One region of the Streptomyces sp. NPDC058653 genome, then DNA from elsewhere that is predicted to be linked to it. Evidence: riboswitches for the same ligand, from Rfam matches in the RefSeq annotation. Region 1 holds a riboswitch; each other region holds the start of a gene.
The links. A riboswitch is a leader RNA that binds a small molecule or an ion and turns the genes downstream of it on or off. The one in region 1 is predicted to bind cobalamin.

Region 2: another riboswitch for cobalamin. It lies ahead of ACFWU9_RS24540 (prenyltransferase/squalene oxidase repeat-containing protein); the one in region 1 lies ahead of ACFWU9_RS08685 (ABC transporter substrate-binding protein).
Region 3: another riboswitch for cobalamin. It lies ahead of ACFWU9_RS28225 (ribonucleoside-diphosphate reductase subunit alpha); the one in region 1 lies ahead of ACFWU9_RS08685 (ABC transporter substrate-binding protein).

What each region holds. Positions count from the first base shown of each region.
Region 1 covers NZ_JBHXRM010000007.1:91,482-97,966, reverse strand. The annotation lists gene ACFWU9_RS08700 (putative leader peptide) at 75-188, opposite strand; gene ACFWU9_RS08695 (ABC transporter ATP-binding protein) at 258-1,106, opposite strand; gene ACFWU9_RS08690 (FecCD family ABC transporter permease) at 1,103-2,155, opposite strand; gene ACFWU9_RS08685 (ABC transporter substrate-binding protein) at 2,166-3,155, opposite strand; cobalamin riboswitch at 3,196-3,342, opposite strand; gene ACFWU9_RS08680 (Mov34/MPN/PAD-1 family protein) at 3,331-3,744, opposite strand; gene ACFWU9_RS08675 (amino acid permease) at 3,881-5,350, opposite strand; gene ACFWU9_RS08670 (DUF2017 domain-containing protein) at 5,665-6,252, opposite strand; gene clpS (ATP-dependent Clp protease adapter ClpS) at 6,252-6,485, opposite strand, start outside.
Region 2 covers NZ_JBHXRM010000031.1:22,119-28,603, forward strand. The annotation lists gene ACFWU9_RS24535 (hypothetical protein) at 1-544, opposite strand, end outside; gene ACFWU9_RS24540 (prenyltransferase/squalene oxidase repeat-containing protein) at 541-3,234, opposite strand; cobalamin riboswitch at 3,433-3,573, opposite strand; cobalamin riboswitch at 3,614-3,752, shown strand; gene ACFWU9_RS24545 (prenyltransferase/squalene oxidase repeat-containing protein) at 3,877-5,346, shown strand; gene ACFWU9_RS24550 (metal-dependent hydrolase) at 5,477-6,268, opposite strand; gene ACFWU9_RS24555 (DEAD/DEAH box helicase) at 6,436-6,485, shown strand, end outside.
Region 3 covers NZ_JBHXRM010000040.1:69,392-75,876, reverse strand. The annotation lists gene ACFWU9_RS28245 (carbon starvation CstA family protein) at 1-459, shown strand, start outside; gene ACFWU9_RS28240 (YbdD/YjiX family protein) at 456-668, shown strand; gene ACFWU9_RS28235 (Uma2 family endonuclease) at 729-1,313, opposite strand; gene ACFWU9_RS28230 (GNAT family N-acetyltransferase) at 1,392-1,913, shown strand; cobalamin riboswitch at 1,929-2,097, shown strand; gene ACFWU9_RS28225 (ribonucleoside-diphosphate reductase subunit alpha) at 2,243-4,660, shown strand; gene ACFWU9_RS28220 (ribonucleotide-diphosphate reductase subunit beta) at 4,660-5,679, shown strand; gene ACFWU9_RS28215 (DUF2809 domain-containing protein) at 5,897-6,346, shown strand.

The DNA of each region.
Region 1 (6,485 bases):
AGAAGAGGCGTGACGGGCGCGCGGCTCTGCCCCCGCGCGGGGGGTGGTGCTCGGGATGGGCGTCCTGCCGCGGCTCAGGCGGCAGCGCCGGCCGTACACATGGCGCTGGCGAGTCGGCACAGATCGACGTGCAGCCGCGCCACCAGCAGATCGCCTGGTGTCTTGTCGCTCACGTCGTGGGAAACCATGGGGTCATCGTATCGATTCCCGGTCCGCATCCCGGTATGTGATCTCGGATGATGGACGTTCGCCGTTCGTCAGTTGGACGTGGCGGCGGGACCGGTGCCCGCGGCGGCCGGTGACGCGGGCAGATAGACCACGGTGGGGGCCCCGGTCCGGGGGTGGGGCGTGACCTCGGCCGCCACCTCGTAGACATCGGCCAGCAGCCCGGGGGTGAGGACGTCGGCGGGGGTTCCCGAGGCGACGACCTCGCCCGCCTTGAGGACGTACAGCCGGTCGCAGAAGTACGCGGCGAGATTGAGGTCGTGCAGCGCGAGCAGATTGGTCGTCCCCAACTCCCTTATCAGGCTGAGGACTTCGAGCTGGTGACGGATGTCCAGATGGTTGGTCGGTTCGTCCAGGACGAAGAGCGCGGGCCGTTGGACGAGGGCGCGGGCGACGAGGGCCCGCTGGCGTTCGCCGCCGGAGAGGGAGGGGAAGGCGCGGTCCGCGAGCGGGGCGATGCCGACGCGTGTCAGGGCGGCGTCGGTCAGGGCGCGGTCGGCCGCCGTGTCCGGCTCCCAGAACCGCCGGTGCGGCGAGCGGCCCATGGCGACGACCTCGCGGACGGTGAGTTCGAACTCGGTCTGTCCGTCCTGCGGGACGGTGGCCACGCGCCGGGCACGCGCCTTGGCCGTCATGGTGTGCAGGTCCCCGCCGTCCAGCAGGGCCCGGCCGTGGGTGGGGCGCAGCGCGCCGTAGACGCAGCGCAGGAGCGTCGTCTTGCCGCTGCCGTTGGGGCCGACGAGCCCGACGGTCTCGCCGGGGGCGGCGGTCAGGTCGACGGCGTCGACGAGGTGCCGGCCGTCGCCGACTCCGTACGACAGGCCCTCCACGCGCAGTGTCGCGGCACCGGATCTCCTGTCAGGGTTCGTCTCGGCGCTCATACCGGGGCTCCTTCGGGGCGGCGGCGCATCAGCCACAGGAAGAACGGGCCGCCGGTGAGCGCGGTGAGGACGCCGACGGGGATGTCCTGCGGCGCGGCGACGGTACGGGCGGCGAGGTCCGCGACGACGAGCACGACCGCCCCGCCGAGCGCGGCGACGGGCAGCAGCGGCCGGTGCGCCGCCCCGACCGCCATCCGCGCGGCGTGCGGCACGAGCAGCCCGACGAAGCCGATCGCGCCGCTCGCCGCGACCATCACGCCGGTGACCAGCGAGGCGAGGACGAAGACGGCGGCGCGGAAGCGCGCGGTGTCCAGCCCGAGCGCGGTCGCGCCCTCCTCCCCCACCAGCAGCAGGTCCAGCGGTCGGGCGAGCGCCATGAGGGCGGCGGTCCCGGCGACGAGGACGAGGGCCGGGACGACGAGTGTGCTCCAGCGGGCGCTGCCGAGCCCGCCGAGCGACCAGAACAGCGCCTCCTGGAAGTGTTCGGGCCGGGCGGAGACGACCAGGATCAGGGTGGTGAGGGCGGAGAGGATGTACGAGACGGTGACCCCGGCCAGGACGAGCCGCCCGCCGGTCATCGTGCCGCCGCGCCGGGCGAGGGCGTAGACGAGGGTCATCGCGACGAGCGAGCCCGCGAAGGCGGCGGCGGGCATGGCGAGGGTGGTGGTGATCCCGCCGCCGATACCGCTTCCGATGCCGAGGACCAGGACGAGTACGGCGCCGGTGGACGCCCCGGAGGAGATCCCGAGCAGGAACGGGTCGGCCAGCCGGTTGCGTACGAGGGCCTGGAGGACGGTGCCGACGACGGCCAGCCCGGCGCCGACGACCGCGCCGAGCAGCACACGCGGCAGCCGTACGTCCAGGACGATCGTGCGGAAGGGGCCCGGGTCCGCGCGGCCGGAGAGGATCGTGAGGACCTCGCCGGGCGGGATACGGACGGAGCCGAGCGCGAGCCCGGCGACGACGGCGCAGGCGAGCGCCGCGGCGAGCCCGGTGAGGACCAGGGCGTGGCGCGGCCCGCGCCGGACGGGTGCTGTCCTGCAGCTCACGGCCGGGGCCCTACTCGCCCGCCTCCGGGTGGAGTTGGTCTGCGAGACGGCCGACCGCGGCGGGGGCGCGGACGCCGAGGACGGCGTCCGAGAGCGGCATCACGGCGAAACGCTTGTTCCTGATCGCCGGGACGTCCTTCAGTACGGGGTCCTCCAGCAGCCGCTTCTTCTTCTGGGCGACGGTGGTGGAGCCGTAGTCGTAGATGACGATCGTCTCGGGCCTGCGGGCGACGACCTGCTCCCAGGTGGCGTCGCCGAAGGACTTGTCGAGGTCGGCGAAGACGTTGCGGCCGCCGGCCCGTTCGATCAGCTCGTTGCCGATGCCCGCGCCGCCCGCGGTGAAGGCGGTCTTGTCGCCGCTGTCGTAGACGAAGACCGGGACCGGCTTGACGCCCTTGAGTCCGGCGGCGGTGGTGGCGAGCGTGGCGCGTGCGTCGGCTGTCCACCTCCCGGCGCGGCCGGCGACGCCGAAGGTCCGTCCGACCTCCTTGATCTCGCGGAAGAGGTCGTCCATGGAAGTACCGCCGTCCTCGGGGCAGTTCTCCAGATTGAGCCGGGTGTCGACACCGGCGTCCGCCAGGTCGTCGCGGGTGCGGCCGTCCTTGGCGGCGAAGGCGCTGGTGTAACCGCCGTAGACGAGGTCGGGATTGACGGAGAGGAGTTTCTCCTTGGAGGGGTACTCCTTGGCGACGACCGGGACGCTCTCGTACGCCTTCTCGTAGGCGGGCAGGACGGCGTCGTCGAGCCAGGCGGTGCCGACGAGGGAGTTGGTGAGACCGAGTTCGATCATGATCTCGGTGACGTGCTGGTTCATCGTGACCACACGCTTCGGGGGTGCCTCGAAGGTGGTCCGCACACCGCAGTTGGCGACGGTGTACGGGAATCCGGCGGCCGGCGCTCCGGCGTGCTCGGCCGGTTCCGGGCCGGAGCCGCAGGCGGCGAGCGGGAGCAGCAGCGGAAGCAGGGCCGCCGGTATGAGGGCGTGGCGCCGCAAGGACATGACTGGGCCTCCTCCGGGGGATTTCCGCGTCCCCTGGCATGGTGGGAGAAGGGCGACAGGTCAGTTCCTGGCTTCCGGGCCCCCGGGTGCAAGGGGGGCCTGGTCACAGTGGCGGGACCGTGCCGGATTCGCACCGGCTTCCTGGGTCCTGCCGCCCTGGTTCGGCGTCAGTGTGTCAGACGACCGTGACTTCCTCTTCTGTGACCGTGCCGTCGACGATGCGGAACGAGCGGAACTGGAACGGGCCCATGTCGTCGGTGTCGGCGGTGGAGACCAGCACGTAGTGGGCGAACGGCTCCACGGCCCGGTCGATGTCGGTGCGGGAGGGGTACGCCTCGGTCGCGGTGTGCGAGTGGTAGACGACGATCACGTCCTCCTCGCGCCGCCGCATCTCCTTGTCGACCTGGTTGTGCTCGTCGCCGTCCCACTCGTAGTACGTGGGTGAGCGGGCCGCGTTGCGCATCGGGATGAAGCGCTCGGGCCGGTCGCTGTCCTCGGGGCCCGCGATCAGGCCGCAGGCCTCGTCGGGGTGGTCGGCCCGTGCGTGGGCGACGATCTGGTCGTACAGCGCCTGGGTGATGGTGAGCATGAGTGGAAGGATAAACGGGTGGCCTCCGCGGCTGAGATACGGAGGCCACCTGGTGAGACGGCCGGTGGGACGGCGCGTGGGGCGCCGGCGGGGCCGGGGCCGCGGAGCGGGACCGGGGCCGCCGCGTGCGGCCGGGTCAGTCGGAGATCTTCGCGTACTCCGGCTCGTACGGGCCCTCCGGCTCGTCCCGGCCCGGGCCCGCGAGGTCCCTGTCGCCGCGCTTGAGCAGCGCCCAGCCGCCGACGAGGAAGACCGCCCAGACGGCGCCGACGTAGAGCGAGATGCGCGCGTCGGAGTCGTAGGCGATCAGACAGGTCACGAAGGCCAGGAAGACCAGCGCCACCCAGCTCAGCGCCGAGCCGCCCGGGGCGGGGAACGAGGACGCCGGCAGCCGACCGGCGACCACGGCGGAGCGGTACTTGATGTGGCTGATGAGGATCATCATCCAGGTCCAGATCCCGGCCGCGGTGGCGACCGAGGTGACGTAGAGGAACGCCTTCTCCGGGACGACGTAGTTGAGGACGACGCCGATGCCCATCAGGGCGACGGACGCGGCGATGCCGGCCGCCGGTGTCCGGCGGGTGTTGAGCCTGCCGAGGGCCTGGGGGGCCTCCTTGTTGGCGGCGAGGTCGCGCAGCATCCGGCCGGTGGAGTACATGCCGGAGTTGCAGGACGAGAGTGCCGCCGTCAGCACCACGAAGTTGACGATGCCGGCGCCGAGCGGGATGCCGATCTTGGCGAAGGCGTGGACGAACGGGCTCTCGCCCTCGCTGAACTCGGTCCACCGCACGACGGCGAGGATGACGGTGAGCGCTCCGACGTAGAAGACGATGATGCGCCAGGGCAGCGTGTTGATCGCCTTGGGGAGCGTCTTCTCGGGGTTCTCGGACTCGCCCGCCGTGACGCCGACGAGTTCGACGGCGAGGTAGGCGAACATCACGCCCTGGAGGGTCATCAGGCTGGAGCCGATGCCGTTGGGGAAGATGCCGCCGTGCTGCCAGAGATTGCCGGTGGCGGCGGTCTCGCCCGCGTCCGAGAAGCCGAGGGTCAGTACGCCGAGTCCGATGACGATCATGCCGATGATCGCGGTGACCTTGACCATCGAGAACCAGAACTCGACCTCGCCGAAGATCTTGACGGAGATCAGGTTGACGCCGAAGAGCACCACGAGGAAGACCAGGGCGCTGACCCACTGCGGGATCGCGGGGAACCAGAAGTGGATGTAGATCGCGGCGGCCGTGAGTTCGGCCATGCCGGTGACGATCCACATGAGCCAGTACGTCCAGCCGGTCACGTATCCGAAGAACGGGCCGAGGAACTCCCGGGCGTACTCCGCGAACGAGCCGGAGACGGGCCGGTAGAGGAGCAGTTCGCCGAGCGCCCGCATGATGAAGAAGATCACCACGCCGGCGAGGGCGTACATCAGGATGATGCTCGGCCCCGCCTTGGCGATGTTCGCGCCGGCGCCCATGAACAGCCCGACGCCGATGGCGCCGCCGATCGCGATCATCTGGACCTGGCGGCTGCCGAGTCCGCGTTCGTAGCCCTCCTCCGAGGTCTTGCCGGAGGGGCCTTCCGAGGTGTTGTCGACCTGTGGGGAGGTCATGGTGATGCGCCCTTTCTCCCTGCCTGTGCCGGTGGTCGTGAAGATTTACCACGGCTCCGGCGGCGATCCGCGGAGGTCGCTGTGGCGCGGCACACAGGAAGAAGCGGACGAATCACACGCCGAATCGCAAAGCATGCGGGCGCGGAGACGGGATCGTTATGAGGAGTTGAGCGTCCGTTGAGCAAACGGAAGGTGTCCGTCCGAAGACGGTGTGAGGGCGCGTGGGGGCGGGAGTCGGACGGTGTGAGGGGCCGGCGAAGACGCCGTGGCGGGCCGTCCGGGAGATCCCGCGCCCGCCGTCCCGTCCCGTCCCGTCAGGGCATCATCGTCTCGACCAGCGTCTCCTGGAGCGCGCCCAGCCACAGGTACGCCATCACCATCGGCTTGCGCGGGTCGTCGTCGGAGAGCCGGTACAGGCTCTCGCCCTCGTCCTCGTCGGAGATCTCCAGGCGGTTGCCGATGGTCAGGCGCAGATCGTTGAGCGCGCCGAGCCAGTGCCGGCAGTCCTCGGGCGCGAGTTTCAGTACGGCGCCGCCCTCGCCCGTGGCGGAGAGCGCGTCCAGGGTCCGTACGACGGCGAGGCCGTCCTCGCGCTTGCGCGTCCGCAGGTCGTTCTCGGTGAAGCGCCGGAACTCGGCGGCGTACTCCCGCAGTTCGTCGTCGGTGTCGTCGCCGAAGCCGTACGCGTCGGGGAAGAGCCGGGCGAGCGCGGGGTCGGACGGCGGCTTGCTGGGCCCCTCGGCGAAGAGCGCGGCCAGGGGGTCCTCCCCCTTGGCCGGTTCCTCACCGGGGCCGATCAGCTCCAGGAGCTGGACGGCGAGGGAGCGCAGGATGGAGATCTCGACCTCGTCGAGCGCGACGGCGGCGCCACCGCCGGGGATCGCCTCGAACTGCCCGGCCATCAGGCGTGGTCCTGGGAGAGCGTGGCCCACAGGCCGTATCCGTGCATCGCCTGCACATCGCGCTCCATCTCCTCGCGGCTGCCGCTGGAGACGATGGCACGGCCCTTGTGGTGGACGTCGAGCATCAGCTTGTGCGCCTTGTCCTTGGAGTAGCCGAAGTACGTCTGGAAGACGTACGTCACATAACTCATGAGGTTGACAGGGTCGTTGTGGACGATGGTCATCCACGGCAC
Region 2 (6,485 bases), on a different contig from region 1:
TGTTGCGGGCGCGCAGCTGGTCCGGTGTCACGGTCGGCCGGCCGGTGGTGCCCTCGATGTTCGTCCCGCCGAAGATCCACAGGTCGACGCTGCCCGGCCTCGGCTTGTAGAGCATCGCGCCGAGCTGGCTGTACGTCCAGGTGTTCCGGCCCGGGTCGGCGTGCCAATAGGACCAGTAGGCGGAGGCGGGCGGGGTGAGAACGCAGTCCTCCTGCGAGGGCGGCGGGTACTGCCTGCCGCCCTGGTGCCCGGCGTAACCGATGCGGCAGATGAAGGCCGGACCGTCGTGGCCGGTGCCGGTGGTGCGCCAGCCGCCCTGGTTGAGCAGCTCGTAGCCGGTGGTCGGCGTGGTCCCGCAGGAGCGCAGGATCGGCCCGCCCCAGTCGCCGAAGTCCACGGCGAGTACGGCGCCGGACGAGGTGGTGCACCGCCCCATCGGCTGCGGCTTCGCGGCGGCGGGTCCGGCCGTGGTGGCGAGCGCGCCCGCGGTGAGGGCGAGCGCCGTCAGCAGGCGGACGATCGTACGGGCCACCCGGGCGCTCATCGCTCCCTCCCGGTGGCGGTCGTCCGGCGGCGGGTGACGAGGATGGACCAGCCCGCCACGGTCAACGCCCCGGCCACGGCGGCCAGTGTCCCCACCCGCGTACCGGTGGAGGCCAGCGCGCCGGCCCCTGAACCCGAGCCCGCCTCCTCGCCGCCGGTGGTCACGATCTCCGGCACCGTGGGGGTGTCCGAGGGGCCGGGGGCCGGCTCGCCCGGGGGCCGCGGAGCGGTACCCGTCAAGTCCCGCTCCAGCGTGCCGAACGAGGTGCCCACCGCACCGCCGAGCGCCTGTGTGGAGGCGCGTACGTCGGAGCCGGGCTGACCGTCGGCGGCCACGTCGAAGCCGCCGTCCTTGTTCTGCTGCTTCGCCAGGAACTTCCGCGCCTTCTTGATCTCGGTCGCGTACTTCCCGGCGTCCAGGGAGAGTCCCTGGATCGCGAGGCCCGCGGAGTTGACGGAGTTGCCGGCGGCGCCGGGGAAACCGCCGTCGGGGAGCTGCTTGGCGGCGATCCAGGCGAGGGCCTTGTCTACGGCCTGCGCGGACGTCGTGTCCTCGGCCAGGTCGAGGGCCATCGCGGCGATCGCCGTCGAGTCCACCTCGGAGTCGCCGGTCGACGGAATCAGACTCGGCCATGCGCCCGACGGGTGCTGGAGACTCTTCAGATACGCGACCGGCCCGGCGGCCGACCCGGCCTCTCCGGCGCGCAGTTGGGCGATCACCGCGAGAGACTGCGAGAAAACGGAGGGGCCGTACCGGTAGGCGCCCCTGGCCGGGCAGCTGCGGTCCGGGGCCCCTGACGGGGCCTCGCACACCGCCTCGTCCAGTGCCGCGATCAGGTCGGCGCCCGCGAAGTCGCGCGGGTCACGGCCGGTGGCCTGGGCGAGCACCGCCAGCTTGCCGATCGAGCCGCCCCCCGCGTGCGACGTACCGACACCGGTCCAGTCGCCCACGGTCCGGCCGGGCTCGGAGCCGTCCTCGCCCTCGGTGTCGAGGAAGTCGACGATGCCGCGCAGCGCGTCGTTGTCGTTGCCTGTCGCGGCCAGGGCGTAGGCGGCGTCGATGGTGAGACCGAAGTCGGCGAAACCGGTGCCGGCGACGTTCTCGTAGTAGTGACCCTGCTTCAGACGGGCGCCGTCCGTGAGGTACGCGGCGCCCTTGTCCAGATCCGGGCCCTCGCCCGGGGCCCACGGCGGCTTCGGGCCGTCCGTCGGCGGCGGGGGCTCGCCCGTCGGAGGGTCGCCCGGGCCGGGATCCGGCAGCTCCACGCCGAGCGTGGCGAGGCTGGTGCGCGCGGCGGAGAAGGCGGCGGCCCAGGTGGGGAAGATCTCCGGCTCCGTGGCGCCCTCGTCGAAGCCGAAGCCGCCCGACCCGGTCTGCTGGCGTGACAGCCAGGAGACGGCGGCGTCGGCGCGCCCGGTGTCGCCGAGCAGTCGCAGCGCCTGCTCGGACTTGGCCGTCGCGTTGACATCGCCGGTGGTCACGCCCGGGTAGGCGGCGAAGGCGCCGGTGGGCAGCTGGGCCCGGCGCAGGGTCCGGTGCGCCTCGGCGACCGCGTCGTCATGTCCGCCCGCCTGCCGCAGTGCGATCGTCGCGTACGGAGTGGTGGCGGGGTCACTGCCCGCGCACACGGTGCCTTCGCCCACCAGCGTCGGGGAGAACCCGCCGTCCTTGCACTGGTGGGCGGCGAGCCGGCCGACAGCCGCCGTGGGCACGGTGACACCCGCCCGGTCCAGCGCCAGCAGGGCGATCGCCTGCGTCTCGACATCGCCGACGTCGTGGAAGTCGCCCTTGCCCTTGCAGCCCGGTGTGCCACCCCTCTCGCACACCGCCTTGGCCAGGTCCCCGGCCACGTCGTGCCCGCCCACGCCGCGCGGGTCGCCGCCGGTGCCCGACGCGAGCAGGGAGAGAAGTGCCGCTCCGGTGGCGGACACCGGCCGGTCGGCGCCGTTCGGGTACGCGAACTCCTCGGTGTGGCCGGCCAGTTTGGCGCGCATTCTGTCGACCGTCGCGTTCTCCTCGCCGATGGCGGCGAGGGAGAGCGCGGTCTGCGCGGACTGGTAGAGGTTCGGGGTCTGAGCACCCTCGTCGCGTACGTGGTCGCCGTCGGTGAGCCTGCTCTTCAGATAGCCGTCCAGCCTGCGGAGATCGACCTCACCGGGCTCGACGTCCGGCGGGTCCTCTCCGGGTTCGCCCTGGCCCCCGGCTCGCACCTGCGCGGGTGTGAACGTGGGGCCCCCGCCGGTTCCGCCCACATCGGTGGGGCCGAAGACCCATGCCTCCACGGATCCGTCCTTCGGCCTGTTGCTCATCGCGCCGAGCGGGCTGTACGTCCAGAAGTCCTGGCCCGCCGGGGCGAGCCAGTAGGACCAGTACGCGGTGGCGGGCGGGGTGAGCTCGCACGCCTCCTCCGCCGGAGTCGGGTACCCGGCGCCGGAGTCGAACTCGGCGTGGCCCAGGCGACAGATGAACGCGGGGCCGTCGTGCTCGGTGCCCTCGGTGCTGAACCCGGCCTCGTGCAGGAGGTCGTATCCCGTGGTCGGACTCGCGTCGCAGCCCCGGACGATCCCACCGCCCCAGTCGCCGAAGTCCACCGCGACGACCGCGCCCTTGGTGGGGGTGCACGTCTCGATGGGGTCGGCCGCGGCCGGGGACGCGGGGCCGAGCAGGAAGACCCCGCCGGCGACAGCCATGAGGACGGAGCACAGCAGCGCGCCCGCTCGCGGGCGCACACCGCGCGCTCTTCGTCCGGATACGTCTCCGTGCTCCACGGCGGCCCCCTGGCGTCGGCCGTTACGGGGGTCCACGTGACGCGACCGGCGGCCCGGTGGAGTCGTCGAGCGACGTCCCCGGCGGTGCCGGCCGTACCACGCCGTAGTCCGCGACGGCGTCGTTCACTTGAGCTCAGAACCAGGTAATCCGGCTTGCCCACCGGGCACATGAGTGCCTGACGGGCCTACGGTTGCGGGTCAGCGCCGGACTTAGACCGGCTTCCCCTGGGAACTGAGCAGAGATGCGGACGAATTAGAGCACAGATGCGAATCCGGCGACAAGGGAGTGCGCGGCGCGCGGTTTTCGACTAGCGTCCCGTGCTGCCGAGTTGGGGGAATCCGGTGGGAGTCCGGAGCTGACGCGCAGCGGTGTGGACCCGGGGGCTCGGAGCCCCGGAGAGGTCCGAGCCCGAATGCCCGACCGGCCTGTTCCACAGGACGTCGACCCACGCGCTCGGGCGACGGCCGCGTGTCGTCGGGCGGGCTCTCGTACACGGATTCTCGCGTACGGGTACGGCCGGAGGGGCGTGAGGCCGCCGCCCCTCTCTCCCCGGGAGTACCGACATGACCTCACCCCGCGCCTCGCGACCCCGCGCCTCGCGCGTCAGCTCGTCCCGCCGGGGCGTCACCCGGCGCACCGTCGCCCGGCCCGCCCTGATCGCCGTACCCGCCGCGTTCACCGCACTCGCCCTGACCGCGCTGCCCGCACTCGCCACGTCGACCCCCGCGCAGATAGCCACGTCCAAGACGAACGGTGTGGGCTATCTGCGCTCACTGCAAGGCGCCGACGGTTCGTACGCGGGCGCCGGACTCTCCAACGAATGGGCTTTCTCCGCGTTCGCCGCCGCCGGGACGGCGGCCGTCGACGTCGCACCGGGCGGCGACACGAGCAGGAACGCCCGTACCGTCTACCGTGCCCACCTCGCCAACGCCTCCTGGCCCGGCACCTCCCCGGTCGTCACCGACTACGAGCGCGGCATCATCAACGCCTACTCCGCCGGTGTCGACCCCGCCCGGGTCTCCGCGAGCCGCAATCTGATCGCCGACACCTACGCGTACTGGCAGAACTCCGAGCCGGGCTACTGGGGGGCGTCCGCCAACTTCAACGGCACCGTCTTCGCACTCATCGCCCTCGCCGGCGCCAAGACGCAGACCGGTGTCCAGCGCGTACCGCAGGCGCTCCTGAACAGGTCCGTCACCACGGTCCGCGCCAATCAGCACGACGACGGCGGCTGGACCTTCGCCAAGGCCGAGGGCGACCCGGCCAAGCTCGCCGCCGACGGCGACATCGACATGACCGGCGCCGCCATGGCCGCACTCTGCATGTCCGGCGTCCCGGCCACCGACCCCGCCATCACCGAGGCGAAGGCCTTCCTCAAGTCGAAACTCATCAGAACCACCGGCGCCTTCGACGCCATGTTCGGCGCCAACACCAACTCCAACGGCTGGGCCGTCTCCGGCCTCAACGCCTGCGGCATCAACCCGCAGACCGGTGACTTCCTCACCACGGCCGGCAAGACGCCCGTGGACTTCCTGATCGCCCAGCAGTTCAACCCGGCCGGCGGCTTCAGATACCTCCCCGGCGACACCGGCCCCTCCGCGTACGCCTCGGTCGACGCCCTGCGCGCCGTGGCCGGCGGCGGCTTCGTCGCGGCCCCGCCCGCCCCGACCACGGCGGGTGCCCCGCGCTGGGTGGCGGCCTCCGGATTCACCCCGGGCACGGCGACCGAGCTCGCCCTGACCGTGGACGACGGGACGTCGCTGAAGGTCTGTTCGGTGGCGTTCACCCCGACCGCGTCCACCACCACCCTCGGGGCGGTCCTGGACGCGGCGACCACCGCGGCCACCCCGTCCGGCTGCGTCACCTCCGTCACTCCCGGGAGTGGTACCGGCGTGATCACCGGCGTCAACGGCAGGACCAACACGGGCGGTGCGACCTGGAGGGCGAGTGTCGACGGCGCGGCGGCCGCGGCGGCGAGCCGCGGGACGGTGATCAACCTGGGCGACACGATCTCCCTGCGCTACGGCTCCTGATCCTGCGGCAGTCCCGCGTCCGAAAGCGGGAAGTGGTGTCCGGGCGGGCGCCAGAAGGTGTCCGCCCGGGCGCGCACGCGCCGCCGGACCGTCATGGACCGGCGCCCACACCCCTGCGCGACGCCGCCCCTCAGATCACGTTCAGCGCCGCCGCGCCGCCCACCCCGCCCAGCAGCATGAACAGGGGCATCAGCACCTTCAGCTCGACCCAGCTGCCCGCCCGGAAGCGGAGCGCCTTCGGTGGGCCGATCGGGTACCAGCGTTTGCGGCCCACCGGGATCGGCCAGAGGATCGGGCAGCCCGAGACCGTCAGCGCGTCGCCGATGTCGTGGACCAGCGCGCCCAGGACTATCGGCAGCCCGAGCCAGAGGTACTCCTGGCCGGGGCCGGTGAAGAGCCAGTCCGAACCGTTGCCGGGCTTGTCCAGCACTCCGGCCAGGATCCACGCGCTCGTCGCGCCGAGCAGCCACACGAGTACGTCGCTGGAGACCCGCGCCGCCCGCCAGAGCAGTCCCTCGACGGCGAGCACCATATGGATGAAGAGCAGCGCGAGCACGGCCCAGCGTCCGCCGAGTATCGCGATCGCGGAGGCGCCGCCGCCGATCGCGACGGCCCAGAGCCAGGTGTGGGTGAGGGTGCGGTGGCCGCCGGTCCTGCGGGCGTCGGCCGGTTTCTTTGTCGCTTTGTAGACGGCGAAGGACATCTTGTCGACGATGCCGCACATCGCCTTGGACACCGGTCCGAAGGCCCGTGAGATCGTCGCGGACTTGTGGTCCAGGTCGGGGGCGAGCGCCGCCCCCGCACAGATCAGCGCGCCGGCGACGAGCACCGGCCAGGGCATGGTGCGGTCGGCCGCCGCCGCGGCGGCTCCCACCCCCAGCCAGGCGGCCGCGCCGGACAGCGAGTGCGCCGGCCCCATCATGATCGTCCCCGCATGATCGATCCCCGCCCCGTCGTCGCTGTGGTGATACGTGCGATGGGCCCACCGACGTTGCGGCAAGGCCCAGTTGACAGGGCAGCGTACCGGTAGTGATCTTCCGTGGGTCGTCCGGTTCCCGCATCGGGACCGAAGGCAGGCAAGATGGGGGCGTGACCCTTATTGATCAGCTGCCGCCGGATGCCGACCCCGATGCCCTCTT
Region 3 (6,485 bases), on a different contig from region 1:
CTCAAATGGGCCTGGGTGACGGCGGTTCCGCTCGCCTGGGACGCGGCGGTCACGCTCACCGCGAGCTGGCAGAAGATCTTCTCCGAGGACCCGAAGGTCGGCTTCTTCAAGCAGCGCGAGGTCTACCAGTCGGGCATCGACAACGGCGAGGTGATCCCGCCGGCGAAGACGATGGACGACATGCACACGGTCGTCACCAACTCGACCGTGGACGGCGTCCTCTCGGCGCTCTTCGCGATCCTGATCATCGTGGTCATCGCCGACGCGGCACGGGTCTGCTACAAGGCGATCCGCGACCCGGAGAGCGTGAAGCTGTCGGAGACGCCGTACGTGAAGTCGGAGATCGTCGCACCGGCGGGACTGATCCCCACGAAGGAGGAGAAGGCGGAACTGGAACTGGCGGCGGCGGCCAAGACGGAGGCGCCCACGTCCACGCCCAGCGGGGCGGGTACGTCATGACGCCGGCGCCGGCGTCGAAGGTGCGCCACGCGGTGGGCCGGATCCGCTGGTACGTCAGGGAGTTGACGGGCGAGTCGGCGTACGACCACTACGTGACCCACACACGCGCCTGCGACCCGACGACGGAGCCGATGACACGCCGCGCCTTCGAACGCGCCCGAATGGACGCGAGGGAGGCGGACCCACGGGAGGGCTTCCGCTGCTGCTGAGCGAATGGGGCCCGCCGCTCCCGTGGGGGAGGGGCGGGCCCTTCGGCGTTTGGGAGGGGGTCAGCGCACCCAGTCCTTGAGCCGCTCGGTCTCCAGCGTGATGCCGACGGGGTCGGGCAGCGCGACGGTCTTCCCGAACGGCACGGTGCGGGCGCTTTCGTAGCGGACTCCGTCCGGCTCGCTGTAGACCGTGACCTCGCAGGAGTCGCGGTCGATGAGGAGATAGACGGGAATACCGGTCTCGGCGTAGGCGCGGGGCTTCTCGACACGGTCGCGCGCGTCGGTGTCGGAGTCGTAGAAGGTGACCTCGACGGCCATCAGGACGGGACGGGGGTCCCCCCACTCGCCCTGGCCGACGAATGCGTCGGCCGGTGCCAACGAGGCGTCCGGCCTTGCGCGCCCTTGGCGATAAGCCTGCGCTTTCAGTCCTTGGTCCGGATGCAGAAACAGTTCCGGCCGGGACTGCATACAGATGCGAAGCAGCCATTGAATGATGCGACCGTGGTCCCCGTCCGGCACTGCCTTGCTCCTGAGCTTCCCGTCGATCAGTTCCATGCGCACGCGCTCGTCCGTGCGGGCCACTATCGGAGTGAGCTCGTCGAAGACGCTCGTCTCCAGATGGTTCCGGTCAGTGGTCACGGTCATGAACCCTCCTCGCTCCTGCTCAACGATAGCCGCGACCTCCGACAAGGCGCTGTCGTACCCGTGTCGCACACTGCTGTCATGGAGCAGAGGAAAGAGTCGGAGAGCGACTTCAGGATCAGAGCGGCCGAGCCCGCCGAGTACGAGGTGCTCGGGGAGATAACCGCCCGGGCCTATCTGGACGACGGGCTGTTGGACTTCGGGGCGGGGGATCCCTATCTGAAGACCCTGCGCGACGTCGCCGGGCGGGCCGAGGGGAGTGAGGTGCTCGTGGCCGTCGACCGGGCGGGGGCGGTGCTCGGTGGGGTGGCGTACGTCGGTGCCGGGTCGGCCTGGGCCGATCTCGCCGGGGACGGTGAGGCCGAGTTCCGCATGCTGGCCGTCGCGCCCGGCGGCCGGGGGCGCGGGGTCGGTGGGGCGCTCGTGCGGGCGTGCGTGGAGCGCGCGCGGGCCGACGGATGCGTACGGGTGCGGCTCTCCACGCAGAAGGCGATGCTGTCCGCCCACCGGATCTACGAGCGCCTGGGCTTCGTACGGACGCCGGAGCGGGACTGGGCGCCGTATACGGAGCTTGTACTGCTCACGTACTGCCTGGAGATCTAGGACGAGCCATCCCCGACACAACATGTGGGGGGTGGTGCTGCCAACCAACCCCAGATGTATGCTCAAGTCTGCTGTCGCCGCAGGAGAATCCGGTGCGAATCCGGAACTGTCCCGCAACGGTGTGCTGTGGTGCGCTTTGTCGTGCCCGCGAGTCCGAGCACCTGCCGACGGCGCGCCCGGACCGACCGGTCCGGGTGCCGAGACGTCCGGGCTCCGAGGCAGGGCCGGTGGACGCCGCACCGCTCACCGCCCGGTTCCGGGACGGCGTACGCGGGCGTGCGCCGCCATGCCCTCCCCCTGGCCCGGAGCCGAGCGAGGGAGAGCACCACGTGACCATCGCGCCAGCCGATCCGGCCTCAGCGATCGCCGACCGGGAAACCGCGCGGGACCGGGAAACCGCCGGGCCGGCCGACGACCCCGGGACCCCCGGGACGGCCCTTCTGCGGGTCCTCACCGACCTCACCGCGGATCTGGCCGACACCGACCCCGGCAAGGTCGCCGCCGCCGCTCTCCGAGGCCGTAACGCCGCCTCCGACGACGCCGAGTTGCGCGCGCTCGCCACCGAGGCCGCGGCCGGGCTGATCTCCGAGGACCCCGCGTACTCCCGCCTCGCCGCCCGTCTCCTCACCCGCACCATCGCGGAGGAGGCCGCCGGGCAGGGCGCCGTCTCGTTCTCCTCCTCGGTCGCCGTGGGCCACACGGAGGGCCTGATCGCCGACCGTACGGCCGCGTTCGTCACGCGCCACGCCGCCCGCCTCGACGCGCTGATCGACCCCGCCGCCGACGACCGGTTCGGCTACTTCGGCCTGCGCACGCTCTTCAGCCGCTATCTGCTGCGCCACCCGATCACCCGCGATGTCATCGAGACGCCGCAGTACTTCATGCTGCGTGTCGCCTCCGGGCTGGCCAAGGACGACTCCCCGGCCGCCGTGGACGAGGTCGCCGCGCTCTACGGTCTGATGAGCCGGCTCGACTATCTGCCCTCCTCCCCCACGCTCTTCAACTCCGGCACCCGCCACCCCCAGATGTCGTCCTGCTATCTGCTGGACTCCCCGCTGGACGAGCTCGACTCGATCTACGACCGCTACCACCAGGTGGCCCGGCTCTCGAAGCACGCGGGCGGCATCGGCCTCTCGTACTCCCGTATCCGCGCGCGCGGTTCACTGATCCGGGGCACCAACGGGCACTCCAACGGCATCGTGCCGTTCCTGCGGACGCTGGACTCCTCCGTCGCCGCCGTCAACCAGGGCGGCCGGCGCAAGGGCGCGGCCTGCGTCTATCTGGAGACGTGGCACGCGGACATCGAGGAGTTCCTGGAGCTGCGCGACAACACCGGCGAGGACGCCCGCCGTACGCACAATCTGAACCTCGCGCACTGGATCCCCGACGAGTTCATGCGCCGGGTCGACGCGGACGGTGTCTGGTCGCTCTTCTCCCCGTCGGACGTGCCCGAACTGGTCGACCTGTGGGGCGACGACTTCGACGCCGCGTACCGCGCGGCCGAGGCGGCGGGCAAGGCCCGCAGAACCATCCCGGCGCGCGAGCTGTACGGCCGCATGATGCGCACCCTCGCGCAGACCGGCAACGGCTGGATGACCTTCAAGGACGCCTCGAACCGTACGGCGAACCAGACCGCCGAGCCCGGCACCGTCGTGCACTCCTCGAACCTCTGCACCGAGATCCTGGAGGTCACGGACGACGGCGAGACGGCGGTCTGCAACCTCGGCTCCGTCAACGTCGGCGCCTTCGTGACGGAGTCGGGCGAGCCGGGCGCGGAGCTGGACTGGGAGCGGCTGGACGAGAGCGTCCGTACGGCCGTGACCTTCCTCGACCGGGTCGTGGACATCAACTTCTACCCGACCGAACAGGCCGGCCGCTCCAACGCCAAGTGGCGCCCCGTGGGCCTCGGTGTGATGGGCCTCCAGGACGTCTTCTTCAAGAGGCGGCTGCCGTTCGACTCCCCCGAGGCCGCCGCGCTCTCCACCCGGATCGCCGAGCGGATCATGCTCGCGGCGTACGAGGCGTCCTGCGACCTCGCCGAGCGCGAGGGCCCGCTGCCCGCCTGGGAGCGGACCCGCGCCGCGCGCGGGGTGCTGCACCCGGACCACTACGACGTGGCGCTCAACTGGCCCGAGCGGTGGGACACGCTGAGGACGCGCGTGGCGACGAGCGGCATGCGCAACTCGCTGCTGCTGGCCATCGCGCCCACCGCGACGATCGCCTCCATCGCGGGCGTGTACGAGTGCATCGAGCCGCAGGTCTCCAACCTCTTCAAGCGCGAGACCCTGTCGGGCGAGTTCCTCCAGGTCAACGCCTATCTGGTGGCGGAGCTGAAGCGGCTCGGCGTCTGGGACGCGCAGTCCCGGGAAGCGCTGCGCGAGTCCAACGGCTCGGTGGCGGGCTTCAGTTGGATCCCGGCCGAGGTGCGGGAGCTGTACCGCACGGCGTGGGAGATCCCGCAGCGCGGTCTGATCGACATGGCGGCGGCGCGTACGCCGTTCCTCGACCAGAGCCAGTCGCTGAACCTGTTCCTGGAGACGCCGACCATCGGGAAGCTCAGCTCGATGTACGCGTACGCCTGGAAGAAGGGGCTGAAGACGACGTACTACCTGCGCTCGCGCCCGGCGACGCGGATCGCCCGCGCGGCGAGGTCGGCCGCCCCGGTCGTACCTCCTCGGACGACGCCGGACGCCGACACGATCGCCTGTTCCCTGGAAAACCCCGAGTCCTGCGAGGCCTGCCAGTAATGACCACCCCTGCCGTAGAGAAGAACCTGCTCGACCCGGGCTTCGAACTGACCCTGCGCCCCATGCGCTACCCCGACTTCTACGAGCGCTACCGCGACGCCATCAAGAACACCTGGACGGTGGAGGAGGTCGACCTGCACTCCGACGTCGCCGATCTCGCCAAGCTCTCTCCCGGCGAACAGCACATGATCGGGCGGCTGGTCGCGTTCTTCGCCACGGGCGACTCGATCGTGTCGAACAATCTGGTGCTGACGCTCTACAAGCACATCAACTCCCCCGAGGCGCGTCTCTATCTCTCCCGCCAGCTCTTCGAGGAGGCCGTGCACGTCCAGTTCTATCTGACGCTGCTCGACACGTATCTCCCCGATCCGGCGGACCGGGCGGCGGCGTTCGACGCGGTCGAGGAGATCCCGTCCATCCGGGAGAAGGCGCGGTTCTGTTTCAGGTGGATGGACTCGGTCGAGAAGATCGACCGCCTGGAGTCGAAGGCGGACCGCCGCCGCTTCCTGCTGAACCTGATCTGCTTCGCGGCCTGTATCGAGGGGCTGTTCTTCTACGGAGCGTTCGCGTACGTCTACTGGTTCCGCTCGCGCGGCCTGCTGCACGGCCTGGCCACCGGCACCAACTGGGTGTTCCGCGACGAGACGATGCACATGAACTTCGCCTTCGAGGTCGTCGACACCGTCCGTAAGGAGGAGCCGGACCTCTTCGACGACGCGCTCCAGCGGCAGGTCACCGACATGCTGAAGGAGGCGGTCGAGGCGGAGCTCCAGTTCGGCCGCGACCTGTGCGGCGAGGGACTGCCGGGCATGAACACGGAGTCGATGCGCGAGTACCTCCAGTGCGTCGCGGACCAGCGCCTCCAACGCCTGGGCTTCGCACCGGTGTACGGCTCCGAGAATCCGTTCTCGTTCATGGAACTGCAAGGAGTCCAGGAACTGACGAACTTCTTCGAACGCCGCCCCTCGGCCTACCAGGTGGCAGTGGAGGGCACGGTCGGCTTCGACGACGACTTCTGAGGGGTACGGGTACGGCGATACGGGGGCGTGGGCCGACCCACGAGCCGCCAGAGGCGGCAACGGTCCCCCGGAGGACAACCGGCAAGGTCAGCACCCTCGGACTGCGCCGGGACAAACTGCGCACGCGAAGCATGAACGGCGCACGCCCCGTGGCTCCGGCTCAACCGCTCCCGTGGCGGCTGAGCCGGAGGTCGCCCCGGCGCATAGGCTCCCCGGCATGGATGACATGGGTGTTCTCGCGCGGACGCGCCTCGTGGCCTGTGGGGTTGCCGTCGGGATCGTGGGGGCCGGGCTTGGGATCAGGGGCGTGGCCGGGGGTGACGTCGCCAAGTACGGGGGCGTCGCCCTTTACACCGTGCTCGTGTACGTCCTCGTCGTGCTCGTCGCTCCCCAGGTGCGGCCCGGTGTCGCCGGATTCGTGGCGGCCGGGTTCAGCTGCGCCGTCGAGCTCCTTCAGCTCACCGGGGTGACGGCCGGGCCGGCCGAGCGCAGTGCCGTCGTACGGCTTGCGCTCGGCTCGACCTTCAACGGGCCTGATCTGCTGTGGTACGCGGTCGGGGCGACGGCCGCCGTTCTGGTGCATACGTGGGTGAGCGGCCCGACGGCGGCTCGGGTTCCTCCGGGTGCTCCGCGCGGCGCAGCTGGCGGTCGATGGCACGGTCCCTGATGTGTCCGACAAGCCCGGGAAGGGCGAGAAGGCCGAAAAGAGCGAGTACGACGAGGTAACCACCGATTGCGTTCATGCCTCCACTGTCGTCGTTCCGAGGAACAAAGGGCAGTGGCAGGACTGTCATGAACCATCGAAT